2 regions of the Citrobacter werkmanii genome follow, and region 1 is predicted to be linked to the other one. Evidence: predicted binding sites of a transcription regulator. Region 1 holds the regulator's gene; the other holds the start of a gene.
What was found. The regulator Fur, encoded in region 1, represses iron uptake genes when iron is present. The targets are predictions, from matches to a motif close to ATAATAATGAGAACNACTATCAA.
Positions count from the first base shown of each region.

Region 2: the regulator Fur is predicted to act here: its motif matches at 1,883-1,905, upstream of bfd (bacterioferritin-associated ferredoxin).

Region 1 covers NZ_CP044101.1:1,762,666-1,768,103, reverse strand. The annotation lists gene seqA (replication initiation negative regulator SeqA) at 1-225, opposite strand, end outside; gene ybfF (esterase) at 419-1,192, shown strand; gene ybfE (LexA regulated protein) at 1,321-1,608, shown strand; gene fldA (flavodoxin FldA) at 1,764-2,294, shown strand; gene fur (ferric iron uptake transcriptional regulator) at 2,584-3,030, shown strand; gene tcuR (tricarballylate utilization LysR family transcriptional regulator TcuR) at 3,158-4,084, shown strand; gene tcuA (FAD-dependent tricarballylate dehydrogenase TcuA) at 4,182-5,438, shown strand, end outside.
Region 2 covers NZ_CP044101.1:4,677,124-4,682,561, forward strand. The annotation lists gene gspM (type II secretion system protein GspM) at 1-288, shown strand, start outside; gene FOB24_RS24605 (prepilin peptidase) at 281-1,060, shown strand; gene bfr (bacterioferritin) at 1,107-1,583, opposite strand; gene bfd (bacterioferritin-associated ferredoxin) at 1,655-1,849, opposite strand; gene FOB24_RS23110 (glycosyl hydrolase family 18 protein) at 1,984-4,239, opposite strand; gene FOB24_RS23115 (glycosyl hydrolase family 18 protein) at 4,811-5,438, opposite strand, start outside.

The DNA.
Region 1 (5,438 bases):
CAGCAGTTCACGCATCGCGCGCACTTTATCTTTTACGGGGTTAACCGGCTTAGCTTCCACGACAGGTTGCACAGCGCGGACTTCTTTTACTACCGGAGTGACAGGCTGTGCTGCGGCGGAAAATTTCAACATACGCCGTAAAATGTCGGATGCGCTCTCGCCGATATGCTTGGTATGGCTGGCAATATAGCTATAGAGTTCATCATCAACTTCAATCGTTTTCATCTTAATCCAGTGCAGTGTTTAGCTGAATACAAGTTGTTGGGTTAACACGCGTAGTGTAAAGGCAAATCCCAACAGCGGATAGCGTCAAGCCTGGTGACTGATAAAACTCGGAGTAACCGTAGTTGTTGCAGCCCTGTGGCAGAATGGTCAACATGATACCCTAACCCGTGAGTGTGAAAAAAAGAACTTTGCCATGAAATTGAATATCCGAGCTCAATCTGCGCAAAACCTGCACAATAATTCTCCCATCGTCCTGGTTCACGGCCTGTTTGGTAGCCTGGATAACCTGGGGATCCTGGCACGCTCCCTGGTGGCCGATCACGATATCATCCAGGTTGATATGCGAAATCATGGCCTCTCGCCCCGATCGCCTGAAATGAATTATGCGGCCATGGCGCAAGACCTGGTGGATACGCTGGACGATCGACAGATCGAAAAAGCGATCTTTATTGGTCACTCGATGGGGGGAAAAGCCGTCATGGCGTTAACCGCGTTGGCCCCTGATCGTATTGATCGGCTGGTGGCTATTGATATTGCGCCGGTTGACTATCATGTGCGCCGTCACGATGAGATTTTTGCGGCAATCAATGCCGTAACCGAGGCACAAGCGTCCTCGCGCCAGCAGGCGGCAAGCGTCATGCGCCAGCATCTGCAAGAGGAAGGTGTTATTCAGTTTCTGCTGAAATCCTTTGTTGACGGCGAGTGGCGCTTTAACGTTCCCGTATTGTGGGATCAATATCCCAATATCGTCGGTTGGCAAACCCTCCCGGCATGGGAGCACCCGGCATTGTTTATTCCAGGCGGTAACTCCCCTTATGTCACCGAAGCGTATCGCGAGCAACTGCTGGCACAATTCCCGCAGGCTCGGGCGCACGTTATCGCAGGCGCGGGGCATTGGGTACATGCGGAAAAACCTGAAGCAGTGCTGCGGGCCATCCGTCGTTATCTGAACGAACCGGCTAACTGATTAAAAACTCAGCGTCCGTGCGCGATTACGCGCGTGGGCGTTGGCGTGCCTCTCCTGCTGATGTATTATGGCGCGCTATCCATCCGGGCGGACGCCTGGCTGATTGTTTCCCCGAAGTCACCAAGATCATGGCCAAAGAACAAACGGACCGTACGACATTAGATCTGTTCGCGCAGGAGCGTCGCCCGGGACGACCCAAAACTAATCCGCTCTCGCGTGATGAACAGTTACGTATAAATAAACGTAATCAGCTTAAACGTGACAAAGTTCGCGGGCTTAAGCGTGTCGAACTGAAACTGAACGCTGATGCCGTTGACGCGTTAAACGAGCTGGCCGAGGCGCGCAACATGAGTCGCAGTGAACTCATCGAAGAGATGCTGATGACCCAACTCACCGCATTGCGCGGTCAGGCATAGTCTGAATTTCTGCTCTAAATCATAAATCGTGTAGCACAGAGTGCAGTCCCGCGTGTTTGCTGTTTCCGCATGCCTGACTGTTCTGCTATGATTGCCCTTATCCGTGGGCAATGCGCCACCACCATTTCAATAAGTTTCAAGAGGTTATTTTACTCATGGCAATCACTGGCATCTTTTTCGGCAGCGACACCGGTAATACCGAAAACATCGCAAAAATGATTCAAAAACAGCTTGGTAAAGACGTTGCCGATGTACATGACATTGCAAAAAGCAGCAAAGAAGACCTGGAAGGGTATGACATTCTGCTGCTCGGCATTCCAACCTGGTACTACGGTGAAGCGCAGTGTGACTGGGACGATTTCTTCCCTACCCTCGAAGACATTGATTTTAACGGCAAACTGGTTGCATTGTTCGGCTGCGGCGACCAGGAAGATTACGCAGAATATTTCTGCGATGCGTTAGGCACAATTCGCGACATCATTGAGCCACGCGGCGCCACCATCGTCGGTCACTGGCCAACGGCGGGTTATCACTTTGAAGCGTCCAAAGGCCTGGCTGACGACGACCACTTTGTCGGTCTGGCTATCGATGAAGATCGCCAGCCGGAGCTGACCGCTGAACGCGTAGAAAAATGGGTTAAGCAGATCTCAGAAGAACTGCACCTCGACGAAATCATCAATGCCTGATTTCGCGCGGCGCAGATCCTCATCTGCGCCGCATCAATAGATAAAACCAATCAAAATAATTGCTACAAATTTGTAACTTTTCCGTCTGACCCTGTACAATGGCTGGATGCCAATCGGGTGTTGCACAGTGTGTTTGTCGGCGATACCACGTTTTGATTAACAATATATGCCAGAGACTTGCTGTTTTCATTTAACCATGGCAGTTCTATAATGATACGCAATTTCTCAAGTGCAATTTCTGTCACTTCTGTTAATGAAGTGAATCGTTTAGCTACAGGACAGATTCCGCATGACTGACAACAATACCGCATTAAAGAAGGCTGGCCTGAAAGTAACGCTTCCTCGTTTAAAAATTCTGGAAGTTCTTCAGGAACCGGATAACCATCACGTCAGTGCGGAAGACTTATACAAACGCCTGATCGATATGGGTGAAGAAATTGGTCTGGCGACCGTGTATCGTGTGCTGAACCAGTTTGATGATGCCGGTATCGTGACCCGCCACAATTTTGAAGGTGGTAAATCCGTCTTCGAACTGACTCAACAGCATCACCACGATCACCTCATTTGCCTCGACTGCGGCAAAGTGGTCGAGTTCAGCGATGATTCCATTGAAGCGCGTCAGCGTGAGATTGCGGCTAAACATGGTATTCGCTTAACCAACCATAGCCTCTATCTTTATGGCCACTGCGCCGAAGGCGATTGCCGCGAAGATGAGCATGCGCACGACGGCAAATAATGTGACGATTTCTGAAAAGCCAACCATCCGGTTGGCTTTTTTTATGGGCCAAATTTGACCATCCCCCTCTTCCTTCTACGTCAATGTTGCTTTAATGTAAAAATCAATTGCCATTCGGAGAGTTGAAATGGAACTTCGTCAACTACGCTATTTTGTGCGTATTGTAGAAACCGGCAGCATGGGTAGCGCGGCGCTCGATCTCAATATCGGTGTTTCGGCACTCAGTCAGCAAATGACGCGCCTGGAAAGCGAACTTGCTATTCGTCTGCTTCAACGCACCTCGCGCGGTGTGACGCCCACCAGCGCCGGACTGGCTTTTTACTCCCAGGCGCAGCTGGCGCTCCGGCATGCAGACGATGCAATCCTCGCCGCGCGCGAGGCCCGACTTTCCGGACACGTCAGCGTCGGTATGGCCCCCAGTACCGCTTCCGTTCTCGGCATGCCATTTATTCACGCCATGCGGGAAAGCTATGCTGATGTTCGCCTGCATGTGGTGGAAAGTCTCTCTGGCAACCTGGAACGAATGATTAATACCCGCCAGATTGATCTGGCTGTCGTGTTTCAAAAAGAAAAGATCCTGCGCTGGAGCGCCAGACCGATTCTTGAAGAACGGCTGTTTTTGATTGGGACCCATGCCCTATTGGCTGATATTGTCGACGACAATATTGCTCCAGCCCAACTGGCAAATATTCCATTGATCATGCCAAGCCCGGGACATGGTCTGCGCGGCAGGCTGGATGCCATCTGCCAGGAACACGCGCTAAATATTGAGATCGCTACTGAAATTGATGGTCTGGCGTTACTGATGCGCGCCGTACGCAGTGGCATTGGCGCCACTCTTCAGCCCGGTGCGGCGATCTCCCATCTCGATAAAGAAACTCTAAGAGTGATCGGCGTCTATAATCCGATACTTAGCCGCCCTAACTTTCTGGTCAGCCTCTCTGACGATGAACTTACCCCGGCAGGCCTTGCCGCCCGTGTGGTGCTGACGAAAGTTATGCATCAACTGGTGGAAGCAGGAAGCTGGCCTGGCGCTACTCTTTACAATAACTAAAGTACTGTTTAGCACCACATCATAGCGCCCGCACCAGCTGTGCGTATACATTTCAATTACAAATTTAACAAATAGTTAAATGGTAATGGAGTATACGATGGTTGATGTTCTGGTGATTGGTGGTGGTAATGCCGCGTTATGTGCTGCCTTGACCGCCCGGGAGCAAGGAGCTTCGGTACTCCTGCTCGAAGCGGCCCCCCGGGAATGGCGCGGAGGAAACTCCCAACACACGCGTAATTTACGTTGTATGCATGATGCGCCGCAGGATGTGCTGGTGGACAGCTATCCTGAAGAAGAATTCTGGCAAGATCTGTGGCGCGTCACGGAAGGGAATACCAACGAAGCGCTGGCGCGTCTGGTGATCCGTACCTCTTCACAATGCCGCGACTGGATGCGCCAGCACGGCGTTAACTTTCAGCCACCTCTCTCTGGCGCTTTACACGTGGCGCGAACCAACGCCTTTTTTATGGGCGGTGGAAAGGCCCTTGTGAATGCCTATTATCGCAGCGCAGAAAAGCTGGGAGTGCAGATCCGCTATAACACCCCGGTTCAGGCGCTTGAACTGCGTAATGGCGAGTTCGTGGCGGCGCTGGCAGGCGAAGAGCGCATCACCGCTAAATCCTGCGTGCTTGCCGCTGGCGGTTTTGAGTCTAACCGCGAATGGCTACGAGAAGCATGGGGAGAGAACAAGCGCGGCGAATGGCCAGCGGATAACTTCCTGATTCGCGGCACGCGCTTTAACCAGGGCGTACTGCTCAAATTTATGATGGATGCCGGAGCCGACATTATCGGCGATCCCTCCCAGTCACACTGCGTGGCCATTGATGCCAGAGCGCCATTATATGACGGCGGGATTTGCACCCGCGTGGACTGCGTCTCGCTCGGTATAGTGGTGAACCGGGACGCTGAGCGCTTTTATGATGAAGGTGAAGATTTCTGGCCCAAACGCTACGCCATCTGGGGACGTCTGGTCGCTCAACAGCCAGGGCAGATTGGCTACTCCATCATCGACAGTAAAGCTATTGGCCACTTTATGCCGCCGGTCTTTCCCGGCGCGCAGGCCAATACGTTGGCAGAGCTGGCTCTTCAGTTAGGACTGGATGCCGAACGTTTTACCCACACCGTGACGCAATACAACAACGCCTGCCAGCCAGGTCAGTTCGACCACACCGTTCTGGATAACTGCGCCACCAAAGATTTGCTACCCGCGAAAACGCACTGGGCGCGACCACTGGACCAGCCGCCATACTACGGCTATGCCCTGCGGCCAGGGATCACCTTCACTTATCTTGGGTTAAAAGTGAACGAACACGCCGCTGTGCATTTTGCCGGGCTTCCAAGCCGTAACCTGTTC
Region 2 (5,438 bases), 2.0 Mb from region 1:
TCAGCAGCCGGTCTTCTTCCACAGCGGACGCAATCGGACTCCCTGGAAACGCTGGTGAAGCGCAGTCTTAAAAAATCGGGACTTAACGCAACACTCCAGCCGGCTCACGGTGGTGGACTCAATATCAGCGCCTCCACCATCAAGATGGACACCTTCGTACGCTGGTTGGCGGTGTTACAGGGCGAATATGGTCTGCACATCGTGGCGCTTGAGTTTCACGCCAGTAAAGACGATGCCGACAGTATTACGCTGACACGACTGACGATTGGAGCGAAAAAAAATGGATAACGGGTTAGCAATATTGTCCCTTGTCGTTGGACTACTGGCGGGCAGCACCATGGGAATGCTCACCTGGCGCCTGCCTCTGATGGTGCTCCCCCCCTCCCCCGCAGACGGAGCGCTCTCCCCTTTTAATTTATGGCTGCCTGGTTCGCATTGCTGCCACTGCCAAACCCCGCTGGCGTGGTATGACAACATTCCCCTACTGAGTTGGCTATGTCTGAAGGGGAAGTGTCGTCATTGTGGTCTTCCTGTCTCGAAACGCTATCCTTTGCTCGAAGCGCTCTGTGCTGTTATGGCCGTTTTCTGTTACGCCCTACATCCCAACGAAATCCTGCTGGCGCTGGCGCTCTTTATCTATTTTTGGTTTGCGCTCGCACTCAGCGTAATCGACCTGCAGCATTATCTTCTGCCTGACAAACTCACGCTGCCATTGCTGTGGCTCGGGCTGTTATTCAACGCCAGTTTCGGTGTTATACCCGGCAAAGACGCCATCATTGGAGCCGTTGCGGGATATATGATTTTGTGGTTGATCTACTGGTTAGTCAGGTTGTTATGGCATAAAGAGGGGATCGGCTACGGGGACTTCAAAATGCTGGCCGCTGCCGGGGCCTGGAGCGGTTGGCAAAGTATACCAATGATTCTTTACGCAGCTTCAATCACAGGGATTATGTATGGTCTTCTGTTATGGGCAAAAAAAGGACGTCGCGGCGCGCTGATTCCTTTTGGTCCGGCACTGGCCGTAAGTGGGTGGGGTTACTTTTGTTGGATAAGTTGGTGAACTCAGCAGGAAGGATTAACTCCTTCCTGTATTAACGACTCTGCTTCTACTCTTCTTCGCGAATTTGCGCCTGCAGATAATTCTGGATCCCCAGTTTATCGATAAGATCCAGCTCGGTCTCCAGCCAGTCGATATGGCCTTCCTCATCCGCCAGAATTTCAATCATCATGTCACGGCTGACGTAATCAAATACACTGTCGGCATAGGCGATTGCTTCACGCAGGTCTTTTGCACCTTCCAGCTCAAGAGCCAGATCCGAACGCAGCATCTCTTCAACATCTTCACCGATGCCAAGTTTGCCCAGATCCTGGAGATTGGGAATACCTTCAAGAAAGAGAATACGCTCAATGTACTTATCGGCGTGTTTCATCTCGTCGATAGATTCATGATATTCAACGTCATTCAGACGTTTGAAACCCCAGTTTTTGAACATTCTCGCATGAAGAAAATACTGGTTGATGGCGACAAGCTCGTTTCCCAATAATTTATTGAGATAATTTATTACCTTAACATCACCTTTCATTATATAGTCCCTCCGCTTCCACTCTTAGAGAGTAGATGGGGCTAGCGGGATGTCAAAAAAAAGAGTGTGACTCAGGCGATCTCTTTAAATTCTGGCATTTGCATTAATTCTTCCTGCATCACTTCGCGCGCGGCCCGAATACATTTACCACATTGATTTCCAACAGGAATAAACTTGCGTAACTGCTGAAATGACTGTGGGTGAAACTGGCGTACCGCCTGACGAATTTTTTTATCACTGATGCCGTTACATAAACAAATGTACATATATGCTCCCAACCATGAACACCATCAGGATAAATGATTATTGTTCTCAATACAACGTCATCTAAAAGAAATAAATCCCTCCCCCTGCACAGAATCGGGTTTGGGATTTATTTCAACGAGTTAACAACTAATCATTAATGGACCAGAGCACCGCCATCCTTCAGAATATCGTCTGTAAGTACCACTTCTGCAATAGTCGTTTCAACACTATTACTGAAACGATACAAGCGAACAGTATCTCCCGCTTTCAATTCTTTGACCCAGGTCCCCGTGACGGTGTCATTCGCTTTATTAACGCGTTTCTGACCACCACTGATTGAACCAAACTGGCTTTTGCCGATATATTTTCCATTTAACTGAATAGAGTAGTTTTTATTTCTTGCCTCATGAGCGGCAGTAGTCAGAGTCATACTTAACGCAGGCTTGTCGTCCTGAATAACAACCTGGAACTCTTTCAGTTCACTGGCAATCTCCGGACGCATATCTTTTTTACCTGCCAGAGTTTCTTCTGTCACCGTTACTTGCTCCAGTGGGTAGAGTACACCATTGCTGTAGCAGCTCAGTTCAATTAGATCGCCAACTTTCAGCGGCATTCCCCAGCTCGCGGTAACAGTACCTTCCTCTTCATTAATTTCTTTTTTACCCCAATCATAAATGGTGCCGTGCTGGCTCTTACCGTAATATTTTCCATTCTGATAAACAGAATAGTTCATATTCCTGGCCTCATGTGCCGCTTTGGTGATGGTGAATTCCGTCATCGGCGTACCGTCTCGCAGATATATGCCAAAATCTGACAGATTCGCGCGGCATTCCGATAAAGGCACTTCCATTATATCATCGACAATCTCACCCAATTCATGTTCTGGAGTATCACCGCTAATATCCCAGATTATCGCTCCGCCGTATCCTTGCTGGTTAATGTAGGCAACTTTTTTCTGAATCGACTCCGGATCGTCATACGTCAAGAACTCTTGCGTTTTCGCATTATACAAGTAAGGAACCTGTGATTCCGGATCCCAGTAGCGAGTGTAGTCAGCAGACGAAGAATACTGTTTTAACAGATAGTAGGGGTTAGTACCAGTATACTGATCTTCATCATCCCACGCGCCGTGTACGGTAGCGGAACCTGAAGCGAACAGACCAGGCAGACCTTTAACGATTTCCGTCGGCGCCACGCTACCCCAGCCACGGCCGTAGAACGGGATCCCCATCATCAGCTTACTTTTGGGCACATGCCATTTCGAACTGTATTCCTGCATCGTGGAAGCGACATTTAGCAACTGATCGGCATCCTGGCTGTTGGCATAGAGCGGAGCATTGTGGCCTGTGATAGGGTCAAAAGCGCCATGAATATCATATGCCATGACATTGACGCTATCCAGCAATGGTGCGGTGACCTCTGGGTTGATGTACTCAATATTATTATGGTTGGTTGTTACTGCTGCGGAAAGTTGGAAGTACTTATCGCTCTGTAAACCAAGGGTATCCAGTTTACTTCTGAGCGTCTGGATAAGTTTAGTGAAATTGGTCTTTTCAGTATCGCTATCCGGGTATTCCCAATCTACATCAATACCATCAAACCCCCACTCCTGCATGAAAGCAATCATGCTGTCTGCCAGTTTATTGATACCGTCATCCGTTTTGGTGGCTTCTTCGAATACACCTTCTTCAGAGTTATTCCATCCGCCAACGGAGACCATATTTGTGACGTTGTTTTGCTCAGTCAGTTTGTCCAGCTGACGGAGCAGATCCGGGCCTTTATAGGTATCATGGACAATAACTTCACCATCCTTAATAACCGCAAAGCCATAGTTAAGGTGGGTTAACTGACTGAAGTCAATTTTATCCGGCGTGAAATAGTTATGTGCTTCATAAACGCCCCACTCAGGGAAATAGCCGATAACTTTACGTTGCGCGGCAGCCTTATCTTTACCTTGTTTTTGCAGATCTGCCGCTTTCTGGCCGGTATAAGGCGTAAAACTGAACGTGGCAAGATTTTGTATTTGAATAGGACCGACCTTCAGCCATACAGAGTCACTTCCTGGAACCATACCGGGATCAACCCACCACTGACTTTTCCAGTAATAGCCATTATATCGAACAATTGTTCCTGTCGTACCATAAGTGGCAGTGGGATCATAGTCTACAGAATTAATTGCGTTATTATCCTTTTCCGCTACGGTTACCGTCACCGTACCCGGAAAATTATTTTGACTACTGTCTGTATAAGCGACCCAGGTATTACCATTATCCTTCGTCAACATCTGACTATTATCAAGGCCGCTGATTGTATTAGTGTCGTCATTCATCGACAACGTTGCAGCAAATGATGAAAAAGACAATGACATCCCAGCAGCAAGTATTGCCGCTGTTAATTTATTTAGTTTCATACATTATCCTTAATGATAAAATTATCGCTCGGTAAATAGCCATTTTTGGCAATGTTAGAATAGGTAATAGAACCAGCAATAACAATTAATACATTTCTCATCAAACCAGCGATTATTGCTATATATAAACCTCACTAATATACCGTCAGAAAGGGAGTATTACTGGCAAAAATATCATCACAGCAGTCAATAATCACAATATAAAGATCCGTTACATATCTGGCCAATCACGCATGTCAAAGAAAAACGATAACCGATATCACTTCATTCACCCCTACGCCATCCAAATAAAATAGGTAGTGTGAATAATAAAAAGTGTAATTTTTTATTACAGATGGGAGCATCATAAAAAAGCCTGAGCAGAATAGGTTATCTGACTCAGGCCTTGAGACTAACTCGATTTGTAATACTTCAGGTTACAACTGCAATGACCGCGCTCACTCTCCACAATCACACAGTAACCTTTTGCTGCTGAGGATGAATGAGGAACCTGCCTGTCCCTCATTCAAAAGCAGCCTTTGGATGTTTTTAGCCTGTAACCCGAATGATTAAGGGCATAAACTGTTTTCAGTTATTTCAGCATATCTTTCGTAACAACTACTTTCGCAATGGTCGCCGGATTTGGTGTCACACGCTCGACAACCACCGTTTCACCCACTGAAATTGCACGCTCATCAGATTTTACGGTTGTCACACCATTTTTGGTTGATTTCGAAGAGTAGTAACATTTGCCATTATCACAGCTGAAGACGTAGTTACCGTTTTTCTCATCACCCATAACTTTAACCATATATGCGCTGTTGGTGCCTGCAGCAACTTTATCAGCGGCAAAATCGACATACACCATAGGAATGCCATTCTCTTTCTTCACCGTCAGAGAAGACACATCCGCACTGCCTACCAGTGGATTATTGCCTGCCAGCATGTCATCCGTCACGGTGAGCGTCGCCAGTACCTGAGCATCAGGGTGAGTACGCTTCACTGTCACCACGCTGCCAGGATGAAGCATATAACTCAAGCCGCCAGTACGCAGAGTCGACTGTTCGCCATAGTTATAACGGTAGCTGTAATAATTCTTCTTCCCTTCCGTCGAGAAAACATATTTACCATCGACCTCAACACGGTAGTTATTAGAATCACTCAGCTTGCTGGCATCAAAGTTCACATTGACTCGCTGTGAGCCATCAAAAACATCAATG